DNA from 3 places in the Paenibacillus segetis genome. Region 1 is predicted to be linked to each of the others. Evidence: riboswitches for the same ligand, from Rfam matches in the RefSeq annotation. Region 1 holds a riboswitch; each other region holds the start of a gene.
The links. A riboswitch is a leader RNA that binds a small molecule or an ion and turns the genes downstream of it on or off. The one in region 1 is predicted to bind thiamine pyrophosphate.

Region 1 (4,041 bases):
CTCAGTAATAATGAGCTTTTTCCAGCTCCATTCGGACCTGTGACAGCGATGAAATCACCCGGATATACCTCGGCGCGTTCAACTTCGATAACTGATTTTCCATACCTCATCCCTCGAAATGATGCCAACTCTAAAATAGGCTCTGAAGAATGTGCCTCCCCGACAGGAACGGACCTTACCGGTTCAGTCAGCTTAATACCAGCGGGGGATTCCAAGAAATCTTCCCATACTCCGGGATACCAAATTCCATACTCTTGTAATTCCCGATGAAACTTCTGGAACACATACTCTGGCTCACCCTGCCCGAGAATATTTCCCATCGGATCAAATAGTACTACTTTATCTACAAAGTCAATAATTTCTTCAATACGGTGCTCTACGATGATCAAGGTTCGATCCTCTGCAATCACTCGTATAGACTCCCAGATTTGCTTACGACCTTCTGGGTCAAGCAAGGCCGAAGGTTCATCGAGAAACAATACTTCAGGGTTACTGAGTAGTACCGAGGCTAACGCCAATCGCTGCTTCATCCCCTGCGACAGTGAATCAATTGGTATGTGAAGCTCATTAAGCTGAAGCCCTACTTGCTGAAGTACTTCTTTCATACACCAAGACATTTGTGACCGGGATACCCCTAAATTCTCAAGTACAAAAGCCAATTCTTCATCCACGTAAGGCATACAGAACTGCGTGTCTGGATCCTGGAACAGTAATCCCCAGGAAGATGGGATAGTCTTCTCGGTACAACGGATGGGTACCTCGATCAACAATGGAATGATGCCTGAAAGCACTTGTAGCAGAGTGGATTTCCCACTCCCGCTAGGTCCTAGCAAGAGAATCTTCTCTCCACGAAGAACGCTGAAAGAAAGATCTTTGAATATAAATGCCGCTTCTCCTGGGAATTTAAGTCTGAGGTCACGTACTTTTGCCACTATATCTCTATCCATCTCTTGAGCATGATCCTCAGTAGGTTGTATAGTTTGATGGGCATTCATAGACTAATCTTCCAACGCCGCATAATCTTTGTCTTCTACAGGGCGGAGCAGACTGGTTACCCCGGTTACTTCCACAGCTTTAGCTAGTGCATAGGCTAGATAACCGGCAATTAAAGCGGAACTAACCAAACGCATAGCGTATTTAGCTATAAGCAACCAAGTTTCATAATCACTGACATATCCATAATAAATATCAGGAATGACCGAGCCGATAGCAGCAGCAATACCAGCAAGGGCTGCAACTCCTCCAGAGAATTTCCGATAACGAAATGCCGCAAATACTAATTCGGCAGCAAGACCTTGAATCACACTGTACATGACAAGTTGAATACCCCATTGGCTCCCAAACAGAATCTCGACATGCGCAGCTGCCACTTCTGCGATCAGTGCGACACCAGGCTTACGAATAAGTAAAAATACAAGTGTTGGTGCCAAGAACCACATACCATAGACAATTTCATCTGCCTGTGGAAATAAAGGGGAGAACAAATTGTATACAGAACTCCAGAAATGATACACCACACCAAGAACGATCGATATAAGTACCGTGACGAGCAGATCACTCAGCTTGAGAGTACGGCCTCTCCTTTGAACTACCGTATTTTTCATTTTCCCATCTCTCCCTAAATTTGATTTATTCTCCAGACAACAAAAAAACCGGCTGGATATGCTCAGACGGTTGATAGGCCTAGGGGTACACTTATCCCGGGCTTACGATTCTCTACGCTGGCATTATCCAGATCAGATTAACGGTCCACAGCGGAATATACTGTAATCTCAGCCTGATTCACTCAAGCCCCCGTATCCATATTCGATTGATATTACAATACAACAATATTTCCAAATTAATCAAGTATTAAAAAATTGAAACCGCCTTCTATATTGATTTCCTCTCTATTCTATGTCAATATAAGCGGAAGTAGTTGTACTTGCTCTTGTTCATCATAGTGTTAGGAGGATACGATTTGACAGCAAATTGGATGAAATGGATGACTGAACTTTCCTCCAGGAAATGGATCTCACAGCTCATGGGAACCTTCTCTCATTCCAGAATTAGCCGATTCATAATACCTGCCTTTATCAAATCCTACGGAATTCCGCTAGATGAGGCAGAGAAGACGATCGGAGAATACCGCACGCTGAACGAATTTTTCACTCGCAGATTAAAACCAGGTATGCGACCGATTTATTCAGAAGTAGGAAGCTTGATCAGTCCAGTCGATGCCCTTATTACGGCGATGGGAGAAATTAAATCTGGCACCATACTAAATGTAAAAGGTCAGGATTATTCCTTAGATGAACTGCTCAATCACTCTCCACGTGCGGAGATATATAAAAATGGTTTCGTATTTGTACTCTACCTTAGTCCAACCGATTATCATCGGATCCATGCCCCAGTTACGGGCGTTAAATCGGAGAGCGAACATATCAAGGGGAAAGTATATCCCGTTAATGACTTTGGGATGAGGAATATGAGAACTGTATTAAGCCGCAATGAACGATTGATCACTTATATCTCCCATGAATATGGAGAAGTAGCCGTGGTTAAGGTTGGTGCCATGAATGTTAGTAGCATTAAATACACGGATAAAGATCGCAAACAATGGAATCAAGGTGACGACCTAGCCTATTTTGAATTTGGCTCCACTGTCGTACTGCTTACCAAGAACAATACTTTTCAGCCATTACCAGGGTTAGAGATTGGACAAAAGGTTAAGATGGGTGCTGGGCTTGGCCGCTTCTATTCATCTGCAACACCTCCTAAAGAACACAAGGATTAACGAAATTATATATCTATCGTGTCAATAAAAACAGGGCCATTCTCATAGAGAATGGTCCTGTTAACGTTTCTTACTCTTGTTTATTTTACAGTAATCGAACCTACCGATGAACTCAGTGACACCTCGGGACCACCACCGTTAATTGTACTTGTACCTTTTGACACTCCCGAAATTGAACCAAGATCGCTTTGTGCTGTTACATTGCATTCAAGTGATTCTGCAAGCGTAACATTAATTTTACCGACATCAGTTGTAGCTGTAAGACTGCTATCCTTGTCCATTTGAGTGATGCCCAATTCGAGACTTCCCATTTCGGTATCTAGAGATGACTTCCCGGTAATATGTGCATCGCCGATCGTGATAAGTCCAACTTCATTATGTACTAGGAATGTACCTTTCAAATTTTGTAGACTAACGTTCCCAACATCGTTAGAGATGTCGTATGTTTCAATGCTCTCAGGAATCTGAACAACATAGTCAATCACAAATTCAGAAAATCCATACTTACTACTCGCCCAATCCCATAACGTTTGTTTTGGATTGTCCTTGGAATAAGCATATATCTGTATTTGATCCCCGCTTACATTCACAGAAACCTCAGCTTGATCCAAAATTTTCTCAACCTTTTTCTTATGAGTAGCTGAATTTGAAGCATAAATCGCAACATCTACGATGATTTGGTCTCCCGAAGTAGATTTCAGCTCAATGTTACCCACGGTGTGATCTATTTTTAGTTTAGTTACATCATTAACCTCATCCGTAACTGTAAACTTTTTAGAGACCCCTTTGGTTTTTAAATCTTTGACAAGGTCCAGCGACATATTATGTAGCCCAGCTCCGACACTTCCTACCGCATTTCCTAATGATTCAGTTATCGATTTCATCGCACCTTCAATTGCCCCATCTACTGAATCAGCACTATTATTGGATCTTCCATCACAACCAGCCAACAATGTAAGTGTAATGACAGCAGCACATATACTTAATGATTTATGGTACTTCTTCATAATATCCCCCTCTTACTATACATTTCAGGTAATTCGTACGCTTTTGACGGTCATCTTCATGTTCCAGTATATCCCACCAGGGAATATTCACAAACAGTCTGAAGACGTAAATCCAACTAGACCTAAGTCGGGGGGGATAAAACCGTCTTACAAAGAAGTTATGATATAACCATTATCTGATCTCAGAAGGGCTTTTACCCGTGTATTGCTTGAATTGACGGCTGAAAAAGAAAATATCGCGATACCCAAGGGCATCCG
Region 2 (4,041 bases), on a different contig from region 1:
CCATCGTTCGGATGTCGATACCAGATAACGTCTCAGCCTCTGGTATATTCGGCGTAACCACAGCAGCAAGCGGCAACAAATAATGCTGTAGTGCCTGCACTGCATCCGGAAGCAATAACTGTGATCCTCCTTTGGCGATCATCACCGGATCAACAACGACATTCTTCCAACCAAACGCTGGAATACGTTCAGCTACAGCCTGAATAATCTCTGCACTAAACAGCATCCCCGTCTTCAAAGCATCGACACCAATATCGGAGCCTACCGCATCAATCTGCTCAGCAGTAGCTTCCGGCGGCAGCGGATATACGCCCTGAACGCCTAAAGTGTTCTGCACCGTAACGGCGGTAATGGCCGACATGCCATATACCTCCAGCTCCTGAAAGGTTTTGAGATCGGCTTGAATCCCGGCCCCGCCACCACAATCCGATCCAGCAATCGTCAGCGCTTTAGGTACATTCATCTCAGTGCATCTCCAGCTGACGAAGATGTTGATGTTGAAATTAATGCTACCGGAACTTCAGAGACCGCAACTTGGCCCTTCAACGAGTGCGGATGCAGCTTGGCCAGTTCATCCAGGAAAGCAACCTGGAAGCTCCCCGGTCCAAGTGTTGCTGTTCGTTCTGCGGCGCGTGATGCGGCGGCACCGTAGAATGCAAGCCCCGCAGTACCAGCCAATACGAGGTCCTTCTCAACCGCTGCAAAAGCACCTAACACGGACGTCAATAAACAGCCTGCTCCCGTTACCTGTGTCAGCAGCGCATCTCCACCGCGAATGGTCCGGCATGTGATCCCATCGGTAATAACATCTTCTACTCCTGTGATAGCAACCACCGTATTTAATTCTTGTGCGGCCCGGACTGCTAATTCCGTATTCTCATCTGGACCACTGGCTCCTGCGTCCACTCCCTTGATCTCACGTGCTTCTCCTACGAGATGCGCGATCTCCGCCGCATTACCTCGGAGCATAGAGACCTTCACCTCACGCAGAATTCGTAGTGCGGATTCTGTGCGGAACTTCGTGGCTCCCGCCCCTACGGGGTCCAACAACACCGGAACGCCATGGGCATTTGCGGATAATCCGGCGATAATCATAGCCTCCACCTGTTCACTGCTTAGGGTACCAAGATTAAGCACCAATGCACCCGCGATTTTTGCCATATCCCCAACTTCTTCGGGTGCATAGGCCATAACCGGTGAGGCTCCAAGCGCATACAGTCCGTTAGCCGTAAAGTTAGTAACTACTACATTCGTCATATTATGAACCAATGGTTTCACTTTTTGAACCTTCGTAAGAATCGCAGAAATTTCGTTTTCAAGATTACACATAATTCATCATCCTCTCTTCTTATTCAGATATTAATGGGTTTACCTACCGATAAATTCCCAACGTGGTGTGCTTAATAGAGTGAGTTAGAGTGTGAATGAATGCGAAAGTATGTGAATAGCGGGAATTCCTCCATCTAATGTGACTGCATACCAATTAATTGAACAACTTAACTGGAATTTCTCCATCTAATTGGCGGTATAACCCCTGCATGATCGAAAATCGGTTGAATTAACAGGAGTTATTCCAGTTCATCAGGGAAAGATGGGCTCTCAGATTAATTTAACTGGAGGATTTCCCGTTAATAGAAGGAAAGAAGTTGGGTTTTCGGCATTTTTCCACACACTATTTCCCTTATACCTCCGCCGTCATTCGAACCGGCCAATCCTCCAGCTTATAAGCCATATCCCAGAACATGTACTCTAACTGACAACTTAACAAGAAATGCTCTCTCATCTTCTGACGTTCTAATTCGGTCGTTCCCGCCGCCCATTCATCTAAACTCTCGCAAAATTTAGTTGTCGTCGTAAGTACGGAAGAGTCGCCATAAAAATGCATCCACTCATAGAATTTATGCGATTCCGTAGGCTTAACTTCCTCTAGTAACTGCCGCCCAATCTCCTGATATGTCCACGGACATGGCAGTAATACCGCCATAATTTCACCTAAGCTGCCTTCATGCGCTATCGTCAACATATGACGAATATAATGATGTGCGGATGGAGCCAGAGGATATCCTTGCAATTGCTCATAGCTAACTCCGGCCACATCGCAGAAGTTCTGGTGTGGGTGAATTTCGCTATGTAGTATAAAAGAAATCTGCTCATTAAACACCGCAATCTCCTCACGATTCGAACATTTGGATATTGCGATACCATAAATCCGCATGTACGCATTCAAATACTCAAAATCCTGTTTGATGTAATGAATCAATTGTTCCTTCTTCAAATCACCACTCGCGATACCTCTCACAAAGGGATGCTTAAAGATCGCTTGAAAAATACCATCCGCCTGCTGACGGAGCTCTTGCGTGAAACTCATCTTCCTCCACCTCCGAGATTATAGGGTTAGGAAGTCCTGTCCTTAGGAACGTAGCTCTTCAAGAAAACCATACACAAAAAGCCGCTCCAGATATGGAGCGGCTTCATCAATAAACCTTACACAAATAGAATTGCGTAAAGAGTATGGTAGGATCCGACTCCACTTTCCTCCGCTAGTACGAACTAGATCAGGTTCAAAGGGTCCAAGAAATGCTCTTGTCTCAGCCGCTAACGGCTCCCCTAGTGGACTTCCTATTTAATTCACTACTACTGTACTTGTCATTACCACAAAAGTCAAATATTAGACATCAAACAATTTAGTCATCTATGTCAGGTTATACTAGTCAATATTCAAATGCACCCAAGCGTTAGTACCTGATACTAAGATAACGTGCTATACTATCTTTATTAGCTATATCCATCATTTTTTAAATAGGAGATGCTCATTTTGGACAATAAGCAATGGATCGCACCAGAATACTACAATCTCACTTCGGAAATGGACAAACATCCTTCCGATAAGATTGCACTTAAATGGTTAAGTGAAGACGGTGACTACGAGGAGATTACTTATGGAGAACTGCGCAAGCAGGCTAATCGGCTCGCTAGAGGTTTAGCTGGTCTGGGCCTTCGTCAAGGTGATCCTGTTCTCGTTATGGTTCCACGCAGAATTATCGCTTATGTCATCTACATGGCTTGTCTAAAGCTTGGGCTTGCCATTATTCCTTCTTCCGAAATGCTTCGGGCCAAGGATTTGTCCTACCGCCTTCAGCATTCTGAGGCCAAAGCTGTTATCGCATGGTCAGAGGTTGCCCATGAAGTTGATAAAATTACCGAAGAGTTACCCGCTTTAAATTACCGTCTCTCCGTTTCTGGAAATAAAGGAAAAGTCGGATCTGGCTGGATTGACTTGGAGTCATTAATGGTAGGTCAGCCTGATACTTTCGAAGCAGTCGCAAGCCACAGAGATGATATTGCCATTCTGGCCTATACTTCCGGAACTACAGGCAATCCCAAGGCTGTCGTTCACAGTCACGGCTGGGGTTATGCTCACCTACGGATCACTTCGTCGTTATGGCTGGATATTCAAGCATCCGATATTGTCTGGGCAACAGCTGCACCAGGTTGGCAAAAATGGATCTGGAGCCCCTTCTTGACCGTACTTGGAAACGGAGCTACAGGTTTCGTATATAATGGATCATTTGCGCCGAATCGATATTTGCAACTCCTTCAAGATCAAGGTATCCAAGTATTGTGCTGTACCCCAACGGAATACCGCTTAATGGCTAAGACTGAAGGATTAGATCAGTATGACTTGTCTCACCTGCGCTGTGCGGTATCCGCTGGAGAACCTTTAAATCAGGAAGTCATTGACACCTTCCAGCGCCATTTCGATATCACCATTCGGGACGGCTACGGACAAACAGAAAGTACTCTAATCATCGGAACCCTCAAGGAAACCCCGATTCGAGCTGGTTCCATGGGCAAATCGATTGCTCCCGGCCTTGTAGAAGTAATCGATGAGGAAGGTAATCCGCTTCCCGCGGGTGTAGTTGGAGATATTGCTGTGCATTTGGACATGCCGGCGTTATTTAAGACCTATTTCAAGGACCCTGAGCGTAAAGCCAACTGCTCGCACGGGAGTTATTTTGTAACAGGCGACCGTGCCCGCAA
Region 3 (4,041 bases), on a different contig from region 1:
TCATCACACCGTCACTTTGTGCTAACCCACCCATCGCAGCAACCGCTACGGGGAAGAAGCAGACGAGTGTGATCAATACAATCTTAGGAAGTAATCCGAATCCAAACCAAATCACCAGCAACGGCCCCAGTGCGATAGAAGGAACATTCTGACTCAGAATGAGCAGTGGATAAAAAGCACGTTTGACCCCAAGAAGCAGATGCAGCAATAGAGCGACAACTAGACCAACAGCTGTACCAATAGGAAAACCTATCAGTGTCAAGCGCAGCGTTGCCATGGTATGGTCCCATATTCCGGAGGCATTGTTCGATGACTCACGAGCGATATCTAGCGGACTTGGCAAAATCCACTTTTCAATATGAAATACGGAAACGGCTAGCTGCCAACCGATCAATAAGAAGATGACCGCCACAAGGGGCGGCCATATTTGCTTCCAGGTCGATCTCACGGCCGATATTTCTCCGTCAATTTATCCATACTCATTCCTTTAGGGTTATGGGCAATTTTGATCTGCGAAATGCAGCTTGGGCTTCCTGCTTCAACCAAGGCTTCATGCATCTGACGCACGACTTCAAGCAGCTCTGTAAGCTCCCCTTCCATCGTCGTATCCAATGGATTCACTTGATGTTTAACGCCGGATTTCTGAATGACTTCAATTGCTTTATCTACGTAGGGGATGGAATCCTCATTATTCGGAGTCTTAGGAATTACTTGAATGCTTAATAGTGTATTTGCCATTATAATCAATCCTCTCAGTTTGTGTAATATATGTTGTATATTGTATTACTGGCTATCTGGTAAAAAATCATTCGTAAACGCACTTGCTGCTTCCAGCGGTTTATCCAGCAACTTCAACCCGTACATCCAGTCGGCATAATTCTGCCATACTTCCGCCTTTTGCTCACCCCAGCGAGCAGCATCGTCCTTGTATTTCGGACTAAGCCACTTCTGACTAGCGAGTACAAGTTCGGCATCCAGATCAGGTACAGCTTTCGTTAGAATAGCCGCCGCTTCCTCTGGATGATCGATGGCATATTGATAGCCTTTCGACGTAGCTTTCAAGAAGGCCTTAACCAGCTCAGGATTTTCGGAAATCTGTTTCTCACTTGTGATCAGAACAGGAGTGTAATAGTCCAATTGCGGTGCGTAATCCTTCAGATACAACATATCCACGGGCTCTCCTCGCAGTTCTGCCTCGATACCAGTCCATGCGTAGAAAATCCAAGCAAAATCAATATCACGCTTCACGGCGGTGAAATAATCAGCATCCCCGATATTCACCAGTTTAACCTTCTTCACATCACCACCTTCAGGGTCCATGATCGCCTTCATGGATGCTTCTTCAGCTGGGGAGCCCCAGCCACCGTAAGTTTTGCCTTCAAAGTCCTTAGGAGTTTTGATCCCCTTGTCTTTCGGTGCGGCAAATCCGGAGGTATTATGCTGAATGATGGCTGCTATAGATACAAGCGGTACACCTTGCAAGCGAGCTAAGGTTAATCCCTCCTGAGCACTGATACCAAATGCTGCTTCGCCTGATGTTACCATCGTATCGGAACCCGCTGCACCTGGCTGCACAATGTCAACATCCAGACCCTCTTCTGCAAAATATCCAAGTTCCTTGGCAACATAGAGTCCCGTATGGTTCGTATTCGGCGTCCAATCCAATGCAATCTTAACCTTGGTTAACTCTTTTGAAGCATCATTTCCCGCCGCTGTTTCAGGAGCAGTTATGCCATTACTCCCCTTGTTATTTCCGTTACTGCTACCGCATCCGGCAACTGCTATAACAAGCATACAGATGATACCTAACATAAGTACTCTCTTGATCCTCATAGACTTCTTCTCTCCTTTATTCTGCCATACCTATACCCTCATCCTTCATCTATCTACCCTGAAATATACCCATGAAAAAAGCGCCCCGAAGGATCGGGACGCTGGCTTGGCGCAACAACAGTAAGGGTCACAAGAGCACCTATACTAAATGGCGATTCCTACGCTGGCATTATCCAGATCAGGTATAAGGGTCAGTATCTTGTGGGATACAATCTCAGCCGGCCAATTCCAGCACCCCTGATTCTATGAAGTTATCGGGTATTGCTATGTTCTTACGGTGTATTATAAACATCTAAATCCGAGTTGTCTAGTAGCTTATTTTAAATTTGATCCTTTGACGACCACTCTGCCCCCGTACTGTTGCGATCAGACTTTTACCTTTCCACAGGAGAATTTACACTTTGAATAAAATATTCAAAATTTTACAAAAGATTATTATTGCCCTGACTCTTCCTTTACAAACCTTTTTTATAGTAAACATGTACCTAAAATATATAAATCGTGGAGGTCATACCTGTTGAGAAAAATCGCCAAATTTATTTTACCTTTATTCTTGTCCATTTCATTTATTAGTGGCTGTGGTTCTAATGCAGAAGTAAACGGCACTAATAAACAAGCTGCGGCTAACAGCAGCACAACAAATGCTCCAGCAGCAACTGCAGAACCAACAGCTCCAGCTGAAACTGGATATGTTCCTGAAACCTTAACCGTACAATTTGTCCCTTCACAAAATGCGGATACGCTAGAAGCCAAAGCTAAACCACTTGAAAAATTATTGTCGGACCAACTCGGCATTCCTGTCAAAGTAAGCGTGTCGACAGACTATAACGTTATTGTTGAAGCTATGGCTTCCAAAAAAGTGGATGTCGGCTTCCTTCCTCCAACAGCTTATGTTCTAGCTAAGGACAAAGGTGCAGCTGAAGTCATCCTTCAAGCTCAACGTTTCGGCGTACAAGATGACACTGGCGCTCCAACAGATCAATTGGTTGATTTCTATAAGTCGATGATTATCGTTAAGAAAGATTCTGATATTAAAACGGTTGCTGATTTGAAAGGCAAACGTATCGCTTACCAAAACGTGACTTCATCAGCTGGTTTTGTATGGCCTGCTGCTAAATTGATGGATGCTGGACTTGATCCACTTAAGGATGTTCAAGCCATTACTGTAAAAGGACATGACCAAGGTGTGCTTGCTGTATTGAATGGCGATGTAGATGCGGCTGCTATTTTCCAAGATGCTCGTAACATCGTAAAGGGTGACTACCCGAAAGTATTTGAAGATACTCGCGTTCTAGCCTTTACAGAGAACATTCCAAATGACACAATCGCTGTTCGCACGGACATGAACTCTGAGTGGGTTCAGAAGATCCAAGATGCCTTTATCGCTATTGGTAAAGATGAAGCGGGTCACGCTATTATCAAAGATATTTATTCCCACGAAGGTTATGTAAAATCGCAAGACAGCATCTTCGATATCGTACGTGAGTACAATGAAAAAGTAAAAACGGAGTAGTCTTCTACCCCGTGTGTCTCCTGCCTCGGATGATGCAAGCCAGCAGGATAAGAGCCAGTCGGAGTGCAACTGCACTGCGACTGGCTTGCTATTTTATACGATAACCTCTAAAGGACTGATATCCGAGTGATAGAGATAAACAATGTATCCAAAACATACCCTAACGGAACCAAAGGTCTTAATGGAATTAATTTATCCATTGCCAAGGGAGAATTCGTTGTCATTGTCGGGCTATCTGGCGCGGGTAAATCTACCTTACTGCGATCGATCAATCGCCTTCATGATATTACCGAAGGAGATATTGTGATTTCCGACAGTTCGATCACAAAGGCTACAGGGAAGCAGCTTAGAACGATTCGCCGAGATATCGGTATGATCTTCCAGAGCTTCAACCTCGTGAAACGAACGACGGTGCTTCGCAACGTGTTAGCAGGCCGAGTGGGATATCACTCAACGCTACGCACCATAGTAGGGCAATTCCCCAAAGGTGATATCGAACTGGCTTTTCAAGCGCTGGATCGGGTCAATATCGTAGAAAAAGCTTACTCGCGGGCGGACCAGCTCTCGGGTGGCCAACAACAACGTGTGGCGATTGCCCGTGTATTAGCTCAGGAGGCGAAGATCATTCTGGCTGACGAACCCGTCGCTTCTTTGGACCCCCTAACAACCAAACAAGTCATGGATGATTTGAAACG

Region 2: linked by a shared signal. The riboswitch ahead of tenA (thiaminase II) and the one ahead of IEW05_RS19870 (ECF transporter S component) in region 1 are both predicted to bind thiamine pyrophosphate.
Region 3: linked by a shared signal. The riboswitch ahead of IEW05_RS17890 (ABC transporter substrate-binding protein) and the one ahead of IEW05_RS19870 (ECF transporter S component) in region 1 are both predicted to bind thiamine pyrophosphate.

Annotation. Positions count from the first base shown of each region.
Region 1 is NZ_BMFT01000003.1:132,476-136,516, forward strand. Features, by position in the region: gene IEW05_RS19865 (ABC transporter ATP-binding protein) at 1-947, opposite strand, end outside; gene IEW05_RS19870 (ECF transporter S component) at 999-1,604, opposite strand; TPP riboswitch at 1,697-1,808, opposite strand; gene asd (archaetidylserine decarboxylase) at 1,961-2,776, shown strand; gene IEW05_RS19880 (DUF4097 family beta strand repeat-containing protein) at 2,857-3,783, opposite strand; gene IEW05_RS19885 (helix-turn-helix domain-containing protein) at 3,956-4,041, opposite strand, start outside.
Region 2 is NZ_BMFT01000001.1:305,574-309,614, reverse strand. Features, by position in the region: gene thiD (bifunctional hydroxymethylpyrimidine kinase/phosphomethylpyrimidine kinase) at 1-463, opposite strand, end outside; gene thiM (hydroxyethylthiazole kinase) at 460-1,329, opposite strand; gene tenA (thiaminase II) at 1,682-2,368, opposite strand; TPP riboswitch at 2,516-2,619, opposite strand; gene IEW05_RS01255 (acetate--CoA ligase) at 2,813-4,041, shown strand, end outside.
Region 3 is NZ_BMFT01000002.1:380,237-384,277, reverse strand. Features, by position in the region: gene IEW05_RS17900 (ABC transporter permease) at 1-448, opposite strand, end outside; gene IEW05_RS17895 (thiamine-binding protein) at 445-738, opposite strand; gene IEW05_RS17890 (ABC transporter substrate-binding protein) at 784-1,833, opposite strand; TPP riboswitch at 1,972-2,082, opposite strand; gene IEW05_RS17885 (phosphate/phosphite/phosphonate ABC transporter substrate-binding protein) at 2,348-3,346, shown strand; gene phnC (phosphonate ABC transporter ATP-binding protein) at 3,473-4,041, shown strand, end outside.